4 regions of the Arthrobacter sp. CDRTa11 genome follow, and region 2 is predicted to be linked to each of the others. Evidence: riboswitches for the same ligand, from Rfam matches in the RefSeq annotation. Region 2 holds a riboswitch; each other region holds the start of a gene.
What was found. Region 2 has a riboswitch for S-adenosylmethionine ahead of F8G81_RS03420 (cobalamin-independent methionine synthase II family protein). Riboswitches for the same ligand answer to the same signal wherever they lie in the genome.
Positions count from the first base shown of each region.

Region 1: it holds a riboswitch for S-adenosylmethionine, as region 2 does, so the genes downstream of both, F8G81_RS11445 (bifunctional o-acetylhomoserine/o-acetylserine sulfhydrylase) here and F8G81_RS03420 (cobalamin-independent methionine synthase II family protein) in region 2, are expected to answer to the same signal.
Region 3: it holds a riboswitch for S-adenosylmethionine, as region 2 does, so the genes downstream of both, F8G81_RS10165 (bifunctional o-acetylhomoserine/o-acetylserine sulfhydrylase) here and F8G81_RS03420 (cobalamin-independent methionine synthase II family protein) in region 2, are expected to answer to the same signal.
Region 4: it holds a riboswitch for S-adenosylmethionine, as region 2 does, so the genes downstream of both, F8G81_RS15590 (aminotransferase class V-fold PLP-dependent enzyme) here and F8G81_RS03420 (cobalamin-independent methionine synthase II family protein) in region 2, are expected to answer to the same signal.

Region 1 is NZ_CP044532.1:2,560,401-2,564,045, forward strand. It holds gene F8G81_RS11435 (hypothetical protein) at 1-874, shown strand, start outside; gene F8G81_RS11440 (SDR family NAD(P)-dependent oxidoreductase) at 933-1,685, shown strand; SAM riboswitch class IV at 1,866-1,981, shown strand; gene F8G81_RS11445 (bifunctional o-acetylhomoserine/o-acetylserine sulfhydrylase) at 2,027-3,352, shown strand; gene F8G81_RS11450 (transporter substrate-binding domain-containing protein) at 3,529-3,645, opposite strand, start outside.
Region 2 is NZ_CP044532.1:726,251-729,895, forward strand. It holds gene F8G81_RS03410 (DUF3151 domain-containing protein) at 1-128, shown strand, start outside; gene F8G81_RS03415 (uracil-DNA glycosylase) at 223-855, opposite strand; gene F8G81_RS03420 (cobalamin-independent methionine synthase II family protein) at 1,060-2,268, opposite strand; SAM riboswitch class I at 2,279-2,381, opposite strand; gene F8G81_RS03425 (adenylosuccinate synthase) at 2,716-3,645, shown strand, end outside.
Region 3 is NZ_CP044532.1:2,248,805-2,252,449, reverse strand. It holds gene F8G81_RS10165 (bifunctional o-acetylhomoserine/o-acetylserine sulfhydrylase) at 111-1,436, opposite strand; SAM riboswitch class IV at 1,482-1,597, opposite strand; gene ald (alanine dehydrogenase) at 2,672-3,645, opposite strand, start outside.
Region 4 is NZ_CP044532.1:3,455,462-3,459,106, reverse strand. It holds gene F8G81_RS15590 (aminotransferase class V-fold PLP-dependent enzyme) at 135-1,568, opposite strand; SAM riboswitch class IV at 1,605-1,718, opposite strand; gene hisN (histidinol-phosphatase) at 1,869-2,687, opposite strand; gene F8G81_RS15580 (ribosome small subunit-dependent GTPase A) at 2,831-3,645, opposite strand, start outside.

The sequences.
Region 1 (3,645 bases), 1.8 Mb from region 2:
CTACCTTCCCGATGCGAAGCGGCTGGCGTTCTTCCACCCGGGCAGCCACCTCACGGAGCCGGACAGCTGGAAGGACGTCAGGGCAGCGGCGCAGGCGGCCGGCTTCAGGGGCGGGTTGCTGGCCGGTGTCCGGTCCCACTTCACGGAACTGAACCGCAACAGCGGCCGCACGCCGTCGGACTCCGACGCCCTAACGTTTAGCATCACGCCCCAGATGCACAGCACCGAAACTGCGCACATCATCGACAGCGTGGCCATGCACCGGCTCGTGGCCCGGAACGCGCTGCGCCTGGGCGGTGGAAGACCACTCCATGTGGGGCCGGTGACGCTCCTGCCGCGGTTCAACGCGGTGGCGACGTCGGGCGATGGCGCCGAGGCGGAGGCGGACGAACTCCAAACCCACCCGTTCACTGCGGCCTGGACCCTTGCCAGCATCGGCGCCCTGACCATGGACGGAGTTGCATCCGTCAGCTACTTCGAGGCGACCGGCTCGAGGGGCATCTGCGACGACGCCGGCCGGCTAAACCCTGCGGGCGAACTCCTGAAGGAACTCGCGGCCCTCCGGGGCAACCCTGTCCTTGCGGTGGACGTACCGGCTGCTGCACCGATCGGGGACATGGCGGTGACTTTGTACCCCGTGCAGTCTCCGGGTGGCCTGATGATTTTCGCGGCCAACCTTTCCGGGGGTGCGGCTGAGATTGACCTCCAGTTGCCTGGGTCCGTAACTGCGGGCGCCGGAGAATGCACAGCCTTCGGGCCCGGCGCCGGCTCCGTCATCACCTTCGGTACCCAGGACGACGGCGACCCCTCGCTGGGTCTGCTGGCGCTCGGACCCTGGTCCGCCGGCGTCGTGCGTTTTCCGGCACCCAGTTGACCGCCTCGACTTTGCTGCCGTTTCCGATGGCGGCGCCACCTTAGCGAAAGGAGACCCGATGGGTCTGCGTCTTGAAGGAAAAACTGCCCTGGTCACGGGAGCTGGTTCGGGGATCGGCCTCGCCGTTGCCCACCGGTTCGTCACCGAAGGAGCCGCTGTCTACTTCGCGGACATCAACGTGGAGGCAGCCGAAAAAGCCGCGGCGGCCTCCGGGTCCGCCGCCAGGTCCCTGCGCATGGACATCTCGGATGAGGAGAGCGTGGCCGCCGCCTACGCTGCTGTGGCCGAAGCCGGACACCTTGACGTGGTGGTGGCGAACGCCGGTGTGCAGCTCTTCGGCCAGGACGCCAAAGTGGGCGACCTGGACCTCGCGGTTTGGGAAAAAACAGTCAGCATCAACCAGCGCGGTGCATTCCTCACCCTCAAGCACGCCGTCCGGGCCATGGAAGGACACGGGGGGTCGATTATCTGCACCGGCAGCCCCACCGCCGTTGTGGCCTGCGGCCAGACGTTCACTGCCTACACGAGCTCGAAAGCCGGGGTCCACGGTTTGGCCCGCGTGGTCGCCGCCGACTATGCGCACGCGGGAATCCGCGTCAACATCGTGGTCCCCGGCTATACCGAGACCCCGCTGGTCCAGGCCATCGCGGACGACCCCGTCAGCCGCGCCGGCCTGGTGAATTCCACCATGCTGGGGCGTCCCGGGACGGCTGCGGACGTGGAGGGCATCATGGTCTTCCTCGCCAGCGACGACTCCGCCTACGCCACCGGGGGAATCTTCACCGTGGACGGCGGCCTGACGGCCCTGTAACTCGCGCATGCCCACCCGATGCGCGGTGAGCGGTTCTGGCCCGCATAAGCGGTGCCGGCCAGCAACGCTTATGCGGGCCAGGGCCGCCTATGCGGCTGGAACGCGGAGTGTTTGTGCAGCATTTCGAAACGGTTCGTCGTGATTCTGTCGGCATATGCCTTTGCCCCTACACTGAGCTCAGGTCATGAGCGCCAGCGCCAAGCCCCGGCTCGCTGGCCGGCAACCCTCCATCCGCGGTGGGGTGCCCCGGGTGAGGACCTGGCTGTCCGGCACCGGCCGGATGGCAAGCGCGGCCCGTGGTGCTCCCAGCATGCCCCGGGCCCATGTCATAGGAGCCTTGCATGTCCAACGGATGGTCCTTCGAAACCCGCCAGATCCACGCCGGGCAGGAGCCGGATTCTGCCACCGGCGCCCGGGCACTGCCCATCTACCAGACCACGTCCTTCGTGTTTCCCAGCGCCGAGAGCGCAGCCAACCGCTTTGCATTGGCCGAACTGGCACCGATCTATACGCGCATCGGCAACCCGACCCAGGACGCGGTTGAGCAGCGGATTGCCAGCCTCGAAGGGGGACTGGCAGCGCTGCTGCTCAGCTCCGGCCAGGCGGCGGAGACATACGCGGTCCTGAACATCGCCGAAGCCGGTGACCACATCGTGGCCAGCCCCAGCCTGTACGGCGGAACCTACAACCTCTTCGCCCATACGCTGAAGAAGTTCGGCATCACTGTCACGTTCGTGGCGGACCCGGACAACCTGGACCAGTGGCGTGACGCGGTGCAGCCGAACACCAAGCTCTTCTTCGCCGAAGTGGTGTCCAACCCCCGCCAGGATGTCCTGGACATTGAGGGCGTATCCGCGGCCGCCCATAAGGCAGGAGTTCCGCTGATCGTGGACAACACGCTGTCCACGCCGTACCTGATCCGTCCGCTGGAGTGGGGCGCGGACATTGTGGTCCATTCGGCCACCAAGTACCTGGGCGGCCACGGTGCAGCGATCGCTGGTGTCATCGTCGACTCCGGCAAGTTCGATTTCAGCAAGGACCCGGAGCGGTTCCCCGGCTTCAACACCCCGGATCCCACATACAACGGGCTGGTATACGGCCGCGACCTTGGTGAGGGCGGCGCCCTAGGCGCCAACCTGTCCTACATCCTCAAGGCACGTGTCCAGCTACTGCGGGACCTGGGCTCGGCGGTGTCTCCGTTCAATGCCTTCCTCATCTCCCAGGGCCTGGAGACCCTGAGCCTGCGGGTGGAACGCCACGTGGCCAATGCCGGCGAAGTGGCCCGCTGGCTGGAAGCGCGTGACGACGTCGAATCCGTCGCCTACGCGGGCCTGCCCTCAAGCCCCTGGTACGAGCGTGGGCGCAAGTACGGCCCCAAGGGGACGGGAGCCATCGTGTCCTTCAACCTTGCCGGCGGCGCCGAGGCGGGCCAACGGTTCGTGGACGCGCTGGACCTGCACTCACACGTAGCCAATATCGGGGACGTCCGGTCCCTGGTCATCCATCCGGCCTCCACCACCCACAGCCAGCTCTCCGCGGAGCAGCAGGCCGTTGCCGGCGTGACCCCGGGACTGGTCCGCCTCTCCGTGGGCATCGAGCACATCGATGACATCCTGGCAGACCTTGAAGCCGGCTTCCGTGCCGCCAAGGAGGCCAGCGGCGCCTGATCCGCTGGCGCATCAGCGGCGGCAAGCCTGGAAGTGGTGATACAAAATCTCGACAAAGCTCAAGGGCCTGAGCCCGGTGCGATACTGGGCTCAGGCCCTTGAGGATTGGGAAGGGCCACTGAGCAGGAGCGAAACGTCTTCTTTCGCCATGCGCATGATCTGCTGCATCGACGCCGCTAGCGGATCGCGGCTTCAGTGATGGCTGATTCTTCCAGGCCCCAGTACTCCAGGCACTCCTTGTATTCCGGGGATTCCAGGACGGACTGGATGGCCTGCTGCAGTGCGGGTGTAAA
Region 2 (3,645 bases):
TCCTGCGTGCGCTGTATTCGTTGGGCCGCGCTTCGGCGGCCATCGGCGAAGCCGAGGAACCGGAACGGATCGAGAAGTTCCTCAACGACTCGGACCCGGCAGCGAAAGCGGCGATCGAAGGCAACTGAACGAAGTTAAAAGCACGTTAAAGCACGACGGCGGGTGGTCACCTTTATTGGAAAGGTGGCCACCCGCCGTCGTTAACTCCGTAACCGGAGGGGACTAGCTGGGCTTCGTCAGGCCTGTGCGCGCCATGGCATCCGCATAGGCCACGTGCATTTCTTCAAGATACTGTTCCTGCCGGGCCGGGGTACCGGCGAAGGCACGGCCACTGAGGGAACGGACCTTGTAGGTTTTCAGGCCGCGGCGCCAGAGCAGGGGCACCTCGGTCTTCAGCAGCAGGTTGGCCAGGCGGTTGGCCTCGGTGCCGTGTGCCACGATGACGGAAGCCCGGGGCACGAGGGCCAGGAACTTGAGCAGCGGCTTGAGGCCGGAGGCGATCTGGTCCGGCGTGAACTTGCCGTTGGGCTCGCCAGGGGTGTGCCACGGGTGGACGTTCCACGGCATCACGAACTCCGGACGCAGGCCCAGTTTCCACTGGACGCCCAGCATGCGGGTGGCGGCGTCGTCGTCGCCGGCGGTAATGAATCCGGACTTGTCCGCTTCGCCGATGTTCGAGTACAGGCTGATAATGCGGCATTCATCTACGTCGTGCATGGGGTCAACGTAGGGAACTTGGGTGTCCGGCTTGACGCTCTGCAGGGAATCGCACAGCTCGTTGACGGCTGCGACGTTGGGTTCGTAACGGCGGCTCATGAGCTGCTCGCGAAAAGATTCAGGTGCCAGGGCTGTCATGTATTGCTATGTCTCCTGCGGGGCTCGGTGATGCTGCCAATCCGGAAAATGGGCGCACCGTGGCGCGGCAGGTTCCGGGATGGTTTGAAATGTGGAGTGGACCGATTCCTGGTCGGTCCTTATCAGTTTAGCAAGCCCCGCAAAACGCAGGCGCGCCCAAGGCCTTCCCGTGATGGAAGGCACAGGGCGGCTGGATCGCTGCACCTACCAAAGACGCTGGCTGGCGCGCCGGGCGCCCTCGCCGAGAGCCTCCAGTTTGGCGAAGGCGATCTGCGGGTGAACACGGCCGCCCAGCCCGCAGTCCGTGGACGCAATAACGTTCTCCCGGCCCACCAGTTCGGCGAAGCGGACAATCCTGTCAGCGACGAGATCCGGGTGTTCCACAACGTTGGTTGCATGTGAGACCACCCCGGGAATGATGGCCTTGCCCTCCGGAAGCCTGGTGTTTTCCCACACCCGCCACTCATGCTCATGCCGGACGTTGGCGGCCTCGAACGAGTAGGCCCCGGCGTTGACCTGCAGGACTGATCCAACGATGTCCCCGAACGGAATGTCCGTGGTGTGCGGCCCATGCCAGGAACCCCAGCAGACGTGGAGGCGGATCTGTTCCTGGGGCAGGTCGCGGAGGGCCCAGTTGGTGGCCTCGATGCGCAGCTGGATGAATTTGAGGTAGTCCTCCAGCGATGGCTCGGGGTTGATCTGGTCCCAGCTTTCCGCGAGGGAGGGGTCATCGAGCTGTACCGTCAGGCCGGCGTCGATGATGGCCTTGTATTCCTCCCGCATGGCATCGGCGCAGGCGTACAGCAGTTCCTCGTCCGACTTGTAGTACTCGTTGGCTACCCTGGCGCACGAACCGGGGGACAGGGACGCCAGAAAGCCTTCGGTCAGGCCGGCTGCAGCCAGTCCCTTTTTGAGGTTGGTGACATCGGAGGCCACCAGGTCATGCCCCGTGTAGGTCAGGGGTCCCGCGATTTTCGGTTGCGTCACGCTTTTGCGGTGCGCCAGGATGCCCGAGGACGGATCGGTGTATGCGTCGTTGAAAGCCAGCCGGTCCCGGCGGTCCGGAAACGAGGTCAGCACAATGTGCCCCGGGGACGAGCGATGCACCACGGGGTCCTTCCACCTGTCCACGTCGGTGGGTTCCAGGCCGCCCAGCCTGGCGAAGGAATAGTTCCACCACGCGCCGTAATCAACGGAAGTGGACATGGTGTGCCCGTACTCGCCGTCGTTCGCAATGTCGACGCCGAGGTCTTTCTGCCGCTGGACCACATCCGCCACCGAGGCCTCCAGCAGCTCCAGGAATTCGGGCGTGATGCCCTCGGATTCCTTGGCGGCATTGGCGGCGATGAGTTCCGGGGTTCGGGGCAGGGAACCTGCGTGCGTGACCTGGATGTAGTCGGTGTTGAGGGACATGGATACTTCCTTTCCATCGGTCCTGGCAGTAGCACCAGCGGACAGGATTGTCCCTGCACCCGTGGTTGCTGCGGCGTCAGCGAGCCAGGTCTCTCGGCCGCTCCGGATGGGTACTCTCACTTAATGGCATCTGCCGGGTGCGGGCAAGACTTCGCCAGATTATTTCAGCCGGTTTGTTTCAGCCGGTTTGTTTCATGGGATGGGCGGGTGGCAGGCGCGAAGAAACCCAGGGCCCGCCTGCTGCGAACGAGTAGAGAAACCCGGGGATCCGCTAAACTTGGCTGGTAAGAGCCCCGAACTCTTGCCTGGCAGGCCACCGCAACTGTGCCCGCCAGACTGTAGCCGTCGGGGCATTCTCATGAACGGCGTTGACTTCCGGCTGAACACCTGCTGCCTCACCAGGGTGGATCAACCGGAATGCAGCCCGAACGAATGGGGGAGGATCCCATGCCAGCTATCGTGATCGTAGGAGCCCAATGGGGCGACGAGGGAAAAGGCAAGGCCACTGATCTCCTCGGCGGCCGCGTCGACTATGTGGTTAAGCCCAACGGCGGCAATAACGCCGGGCATACCGTCGTCGTAGGCGGTGAGAAGTATGAGCTCAAGCTCCTTCCGGCCGGCATTCTCAGCCCCAATGCGGTTCCCATCATCGGCAACGGCTGCGTGGTGAACCTTGAAGCCCTGTTCCAGGAAATTGAAGGCCTGCAGGCCCGCGGTGCAGACACTTCCAAACTGCGCGTCTCCGCCAATGCACACCTGGTGGCGCCTTTTCACCAGGTGCTGGACAAGGTCACTGAACGTTATCTCGGCAGCCGCGCCATCGGAACCACGGGCCGGGGCATCGGGCCCGCCTATATGGACAAGGTGGCCCGGCTGGGCATCCGTGTCCAGGACGTCTTCGACGAATCCATCCTCCGCCAGAAGGTGGAAGGATCGCTCCGCCAGAAGAACGAGCTCCTGGTCAAGGTCTACAACCGCCGCGACATCGATGTTGAGGAGATTGTTGAATATTTCCTCTCCTTTGCCGAGCGTCTCCGGCCGCTGGTCATCGACAGCACACTGGTCCTGAACAAGGCCCTGGATGAGGGCAAGGTAGTGCTCATGGAAGGCGGCCAGGCCACCTTCCTGGACGTGGACCACGGCACCTACCCGTTTGTCACCTCCTCCAACCCCACCGCCGGCGGAGCCTCCGTTGGCTCCGGCATCGGTCCCACCCGGATCTCGCGCTCCATCGGCATCATCAAGGCGTACACCACGCGTGTGGGCGCCGGCCCGTTCCCCACGGAGCTCTTCGACGAGATGGGCGTGTACCTTCAGAAGACGGGCGGCGAGTTCGGCGTCAACACCGGCCGTCCCCGCCGCTGCGGCTGGTACGAC
Region 3 (3,645 bases), 1.5 Mb from region 2:
ACCGCCACGAATTCCCAAAATCGGTATGCACGGACCGCGTAGCGGCTCTACTCTATGCCGGCTAGAACTCCCCGCAAGGTCCGCTAAAAGCCCCAGCTACAGGCCATTGGTCAGGCGCCGCTGGCCTCCTTGGCGGCACGGAAGCCAGCTTCAAGGTCTGCCAGGATGTCATCGATGTGCTCGATGCCCACGGAGAGGCGGACCAGTCCCGGGGTCACGCCGGCCACGGCCTGCTGCTCCGCAGAGAGCTGACTGTGGGTGGTGGAGGCCGGATGGATGACCAGGGACCGGACGTCCCCGATATTGGCCACGTGTGAGTGCAGGTCCAGCGCGTCCACGAACCGCTTGCCCGCCTCGGCGCCGCCGGCAAGATTGAAGGACACGATGGCACCCGTCCCCTTGGGGCCGTACTTGCGCCCACGCTCGTACCAGGGGCTTGAGGGGAGGCCCGCGTAGGCGACGGATTCGACGTCGTCACGCGCTTCCAGCCAGCGGGCCACTTCGCCGGCGTTGGCCACGTGGCGTTCCACCCGCAGGCTCAGGGTCTCCAGGCCCTGCGCGATGAGGAAGGCATTGAACGGGGATACCGCCGCCCCCAGGTCCCGCAGGAGCTGGACGCGTGCCTTGAGGATGTAGGACAGGTTGGCGCCCAGGGCGCCGCCCTCGCCGAGGTCGCGGCCGTAGACAAGCCCGTTGTAGGTGGGGTCCGGGGTGTTGAAGCCGGGGAACCGCTCCGGGTCCTTGCTGAAATCGAACTTGCCGGAGTCCACGATGACGCCTGCGATCGCTGCGCCGTGGCCGCCCAGGTATTTGGTGGCCGAATGGACCACAACGTCCGCGCCCCATTCCAGCGGCCGGATCAGGTACGGCGTGGACAGCGTGTTGTCGACGATCAGCGGCACGCCTGCCTCATGGGCGGCCTCGGAGACGCCCTCAATGTCCAGGACATCCTGGCGGGGGTTGGACACCACCTCGGCGAAGAAGAGCTTGGTGTTCGGCTGCACAGCGTCACGCCACTGGTCCAGGTTGTCCGGGTCCGCCACGAACGTGACAGTAATGCCGAACTTCTTCAGCGTGTGCGCGAAGAGGTTGTAGGTGCCGCCGTAGAGGCTGGGGCTGGCCACGATGTGGTCCCCGGCTTCGGCGATGTTCAGGACCGCGTATGTCTCCGCCGCCTGGCCGGAGCTGAGCAGCAGCGCTGCCAGGCCTCCTTCGAGGCTGGCGATCCGCTGCTCCACCGCATCCTGGGTGGGGTTGCCGATGCGCGTATAGATCGGCGCCAGTTCGGCCAGGGCAAAACGGTTGGCCGCGCTCTCGGCGCTGGGAAACACGAAGGACGTGGTCTGGTAAATGGGCAATGCCCGGGCGCCAGTGGCAGAATCCGGCTCCTGCCCGGCGTGGATCTGGCGGGTTTCGAAGGACCATCCGTTGGACATTCAAGGCTCCTATGACATGGGCCCGGGGCATGCTGGGAGCACCACGGGCCGCGCTTGCCATCCGGCCATTGCCGGACAGCCAGGTCCTCACCCGGGGCACCCCACCGCGGATGGAGGGTTGCCGGCCAGCGAGCCGGGGCTTGGCGCTGGCGCTCATAACCTGTCCCCAGTGTAGGAACACCGGACTGTTTCGGGGACGGCTACGACGGATATGACCTTGCAGATCTAGTTGTTGTGGGTGCGGTAAATCCGAAAGCATCTGAAATGCCACGACGCCCCGCCTTCTCCTCCGGAAGGGGCGCATAAATGCCTCAAGTTCCGCCATCGCGTTGCTTTCGCCAGCCTTTTATCTGCCCCTTCGCCATCAAGAATGGTTGACGGGGCTGACGTCTGCGCCACTGCCACTTCTGGCGAAGGTTGCCGCAGGCTTCGCGCTGGTCTCGCCGTCAGACGGTGTGCACGGTACTTCAGGCACCGGGGAGATGATATTCAACAGACCGCTGACCGGCGCAACTGCGACACTTTCTGCCACCCGCTTATTGCAGCGGGCTCCCCCACCTTTCGATAATCACGCCGGGGGGGACGTCGCAACTCAGACGCGCTTCATAGCGGCCCGGAGCGAGCCGAGTCACCGAAATGCCAATGCGTTCAGACATGGCCGCCGGCTTCAGGCGGTCCACCGCTTGATCCAGGGCAGAGTCCAATTCCTTTCGGGTTTGAACGTCTACAACGAGACGTCCGCCTGCTGCGTTCATGGGAAAGAGTCCTTATCTTGGTGGTGATCGATACGTTGGTTAGGTCAGATGCGCCAGGCGGGAAGGGAAGAATTACGGCCGCCGCGGGTAGTCAACTTGGGCCAGCCCAGGCAACCGGTTAGTCCGGACGGAACCCAGCGAACCAGGCCTACGCCAGAAGAAGGGGCAGAGCCCTGTTTCGGAGCGCGCCACGGTTTTGCTGTCAGACAGCCCCAAAAAAGGTGGCTATGTGACACTGCTCGTAGCCCAGTTCAAAACCTCGCTGCCCTACGCACGTCGCTGCATCTGGGCAACCAAATCTGCGTTCAAACCGTAAGCGCCAATAGCGGAACCAGCCTATTGCAGGGGCTCACCTCAGAATCATGTATGAGGGCATTTGGTAGCGAGGAGCAGTATGGCCTTGTCGTTACATCAGCCCTGCCAGCCGGAGTCGCCTGCCCACCCCCTCGTGCGGGGCGGGGCAGGCGACCAAGAAAAGCGTTAGGCGTTGACGAGTTCCGACCAAGGAGCGAGCTCAAGCCCATGGGCGTCGCTCACCGAATTGTTCGTGACCTTGCCTGCTGCGATATTGAGCCCGGCGGCCAGTGCCGCGTCCTTTTCGAGGGCCTTTTTGACGCCCAGGTTTGCCAAGGCGATGGCGTACGGCAGCGTGACGTTCGTCAGCGCGTAGGTGGAAGTGCTGGGAACCGCACCTGGCATATTGGCGACACAATAGAACACCGTATCGTGTACGCGGAACGTAGGTTCCTCGTGCGTAGTGGGCCGCGTGTCCTCGAAGCAGCCCCCCTGATCGACAGCGATGTCCACAAGGACGCTCCCGGGCTTCATTCGAGAAACCAAATCATTGCTCACAAGCTTGGGAGCCTTGGCACCGGGGATGAGCACCGATCCAATCACCAGATCCGCATCAGTTACGGAACGTTCAATCTCGAGACTGTTCGAGGCAATGGTTTTGAGCCGGCCAGCATACTGGGCATCAAGTTCCCGAAGCCGGGAGACATTGATGTCCAGGATGGAAACATCTGCGCCGAGGCCCACGGCCATGGCAGCAGCGTTGGTTCCAGCGACTCCAGCGCCCAGAATCGTGACCTTTGCGGGGCGCACGCCCGGAACACCACCCAGAAGCACGCCCTTCCCGCCGGCAGGAGCCATGAGAGAGTTCGCGCCAACAGTTACCGCCAGCCGGCCCGCCACCTCACTCATTGGAGCCAGAAGCGGCAAGAAACGTCCTGCCTGGACGGTTTCATAAGCGATGGCAGTAACGCCAGAGGCTAGCAATGCTTCCGTCAGTGCCGGCTCGGCTGCAAGGTGCAAGTACGTGAAGAGCGTTAGCCCCTCTCGGAAGTGACGGTATTCGGACGAAATAGGTTCCTTGACCTTCAAAACCATGTCCGCCCTGGCCCACAGCTCGTCCACATACTGAACTATCTCCGCCCCAGCGAGCATGTACTCCT
Region 4 (3,645 bases), 2.4 Mb from region 2:
ATCTTTCGAATTTACCGCACGGGCGCGTACCGACGAACCAGGCCTCCAGCAGGCCTCACGCCGGACCTTTGAAAGGGGTGCACTTCAGTCTTGGGCGCAGGTCAGTCTCAGATGCAGTTCAGTCTTGGGCGCAGTCAGTCTTCGATGCAGGGAGCGGCGCCCGCGGTGCCGGGGGTGTTCGGCGCCCACGACGGGTAAGTCCGGGTGTCATTGGCGGGGACCCAGCGGCCGGCGTCCACCACGTAGTCCCAGCCCAGGCCGGTGCGTCGCAGTTCCTCGATGCCTGCCAGCAGCCGTTGGGCGTCTTCGAGGCGGGATCCCAGTCCGAAGCTGGCCCGGAGGGAGCCGGAAGGAAGACCAAGGCGTTTGAGCAAGGGGTGGGCGCAGAAACGGCCGTCACGGAGGCCGACGCCGTGCTCGGCGGACAGATAGGCAGCCACCAGTCCCGCGTCATAGCCGGCAACGGAGAAGTTCACGACGCCGATGGTATCGGTCTCGGGGTCGGTGTCCTTGAAGATCTGGTGGACTGTGACGCCGTCGATCTTCTCAAGGCCTTCCACCAGGAAGGACCTGATGGCGGACTCATGGGCATGCCAGCGGTTCTGGTCCAAGGCGGCGATGACCTGGGTGGCGCGGGCAAGAGTGGCTGCGCCCAGGACGTTGGGGGAGCCGCCTTCATGCCTGGCCGGGCCGGTGGCCCAGCTCACGCCATCCAGCCTGGCTTCCCGGACAGCGCCGCCGCCCGCCAGGTGGGGAGTGCCGGCGTCGAGCCAGTCCGGGCGGCCCACCAGGACACCTGACCCAAAGGGCGCATAGAGCTTGTGGCCGGAGAAGGCCAGGTAGTCGACGTCGTCAGCGGCGATGTCGATCCGCCGGTGCGGTGCAAGCTGTGCGGCGTCCACCACGATGCGGGCGCCGTGCTCGTGGGCCAGTGCCGCCAGTGCCCGGATGGGCAGGATCTCGCCGGTGACGTTGGACGCACCGGTGACGGCCAGCAGGCTCACCCCGCCCTGTTCCAGCTCGGCACGGATAGCCTCGACGGTACCGGTGAGGGTGTCGGCGGCGACGACACTGCGGTGCGGGACTCCCTGCCACGGCAGGAGGTTGGCATGGTGTTCGATGTCGAGATACAGGACGTCGCCCAGGTTGCGCCCGTCGGTGGCCGGAAGGCAGCCGGCCAGCAGGTTCAGGGAATCAGTGGTGTTACGGGTGAAGATGACGGAGTCATCCGGACGGCCGCCAACAAAGTCCCTGACGATGCTGCGTGAGTTCTCATAAACCGAAGTGCTGATCTGGGATGCGTAGCCGGCACCACGGTGGACGCTCGCGTAAAACGGCAGGATCTCGTTGAGGTAGGCAGAAACCACGGAGAGGGCCGGCGCCGAAGCACCATAGTCCAGGTTGGCGTACCTGGCGTGCCCGCCCTGGATCAGGGGAGCCTGGATCTCCGCTCCGGTGACGGCGGAAAGGGGACGCCCGGCGATGGCAAGGCGATCAGCGGACAGTGCTGTTGATGTGCCGGGCCGTGCCTGGGCAGCGGTATTGGGGGAGACGGTGGCAGTTGTCACAGAGACCTCACTCTGAAAAGGACTCCCTGTGCCGGGAATCCGCGCTTGCCGCATCCGTTCCGGACCGGCCTGGTCGTCACCCGGGGCACCCCACCGCGAATGGAGGGTTGCCGGCCAGCAAACCGGGGTTTAGCGCTGGCACTCGTGACCTGTTAAGAGCGTAGGACATGGGCCGGGCGGGGAAAAAGCCGGGCCGAATGTTAAGGGTTTTGTTACGTGGCGTTGAAATAGGCCTACTCATCGAAGATACGACGGCGGACGCCTCCTTTTGGAGGCGTCCGCCGCTGATAATTCGGGTGATCAGGACGACAGGAGATCGTCCAGGCTGGGATTGAGTCTCTTCAGGACCTCCGAGTGCAGGATGGAGTTGGTGGCCAGGGCGTTGCCTCCGAAGGGTCCGTCCTCTCCCTCGAGGGAGGTAAACCGGCCGCCGGCCTCAACCACAATGGGCACCAGCGCCGCCATGTCGTAAAGGTTCAGCTCCGGTTCACAAGCGATGTCCACAGACCCTTCGGCCACCATGCAGTAGGACCAGAAGTCGCCGTATGCCCGGGTCCGCCACACATCCTCAGTGAGCTCCAGGAACTCGTCCAGGTTGCCCCGTTCCTTCCACCCGCCCAGGCTGGAGTAGGACAGCGACGCGTCCGAGAGCTTCGAGACGTCCGATACCCGGAGCCGGGTGGCGGCGGCGAGGGAACGGCCCATGTAGGCTCCAGCGCCCTTGGCCGCCCACCAGCGCTTACCGAGCGCCGGGGCGCTGACCACGCCAACCACCGGTTCGCCCTCGTCAACGAGTGCGATGAGTGTGGCCCAGACAGGGACGCCGCGAACAAAGTTCTTAGTGCCGTCAATGGGGTCGATGATCCACCGGCGGGAACCATGTCCGCTGCTGCCGAACTCCTCACCGAGCACGGCATCACGGGGACGGGAGCGGGAGAGCTGGCCTCGGATGGCTTCCTCAGCGGCCTTGTCAGCATCTGTGACCGGCGTCAGGTCCGGCTTGGTTTCGATGTGGAGGTCCAGGGCCTTGAAGCGGCTCATGGTCTGGTCGTCCACGGAGTCGGCCAGCACGTGGGCCAGGCGCAAGTCATCGTTGTAGCTCGAAGCGGGTTGGATCATGGTTCCAAACTACCGTCAAAGCGAGGCAGGGGCGGGGACATCGGCGTCCCGAACCGTTCCGACGCTCCCGGACACGGTCCGCTGAAGGCAGGAAAAGCGGCAAAAACCCGACGAACAGTGAGCGGATTCCGGCTGGCCGTACGTCAGCCCATGCTGCCGAGTTCCTTGGTTTCCTGGCCTTCCATCCGCGGATCAGTGCCAAGCAACCGCCGCAGTGATGCAAGCCGGGCTGCACCCGTGGAGCCGGCGTGGCCCTCGGCCACCCATGCGTCCAGGCCGCAGTTGACCGCGGCGGCGTTGTGCTTGCAGCCACGTTCGCACGCGTCTGTTCCCGGTTCGAGGTCCGGGAATGACCGGAGGATGCGGTCCGGATCCACATGCGCCAGGCCGAAGGACCGGATCCCTGGAGTGTCAATGATCCAGCTGCCCGCCGGCGCGTCAGTCAGTTTGAGGGCCAGGGCAGACGATGACGTGTGCCGCCCCCTCCCCGTCACCGCGTTGACGCCGCCGGTGGCACGTTCGGCACCTGTCAGCGCATTAACCATGGTGGATTTGCCCACGCCCGAATGCCCCAGCATCACCGTGACCTTGCCATCGAGGTGTTCACGGAGCTGGGCAACGGCATTACTGTCCAGCCGGGCCGACAGTCCGTCATCGGAACGCGCGTCGATGCCGGACGCCTCGGAATCGGCCGTGCGGCTGATGATCACCGGGAAATCAAGGTGCTCGTAGTTGGACAACAGCTCCGAAGGATCCTTCACGTCCGCCTTCGTGACCAGCAGCAGCGGGTCAATCCCGGCGTCGTAGGCTGCTACCAAGGCGCGGTCGATAAAGCCTGTGCGGGGTTCCGGGTTGGCGGCAGCCACCACAACCACCAGCTGATCAGCGTTGGCCACTACTGCGCGCTCCACCGGATCCGTGTCGTCCGCGCTTCGGCGCAGGAGTGTCCTGCGGTCCT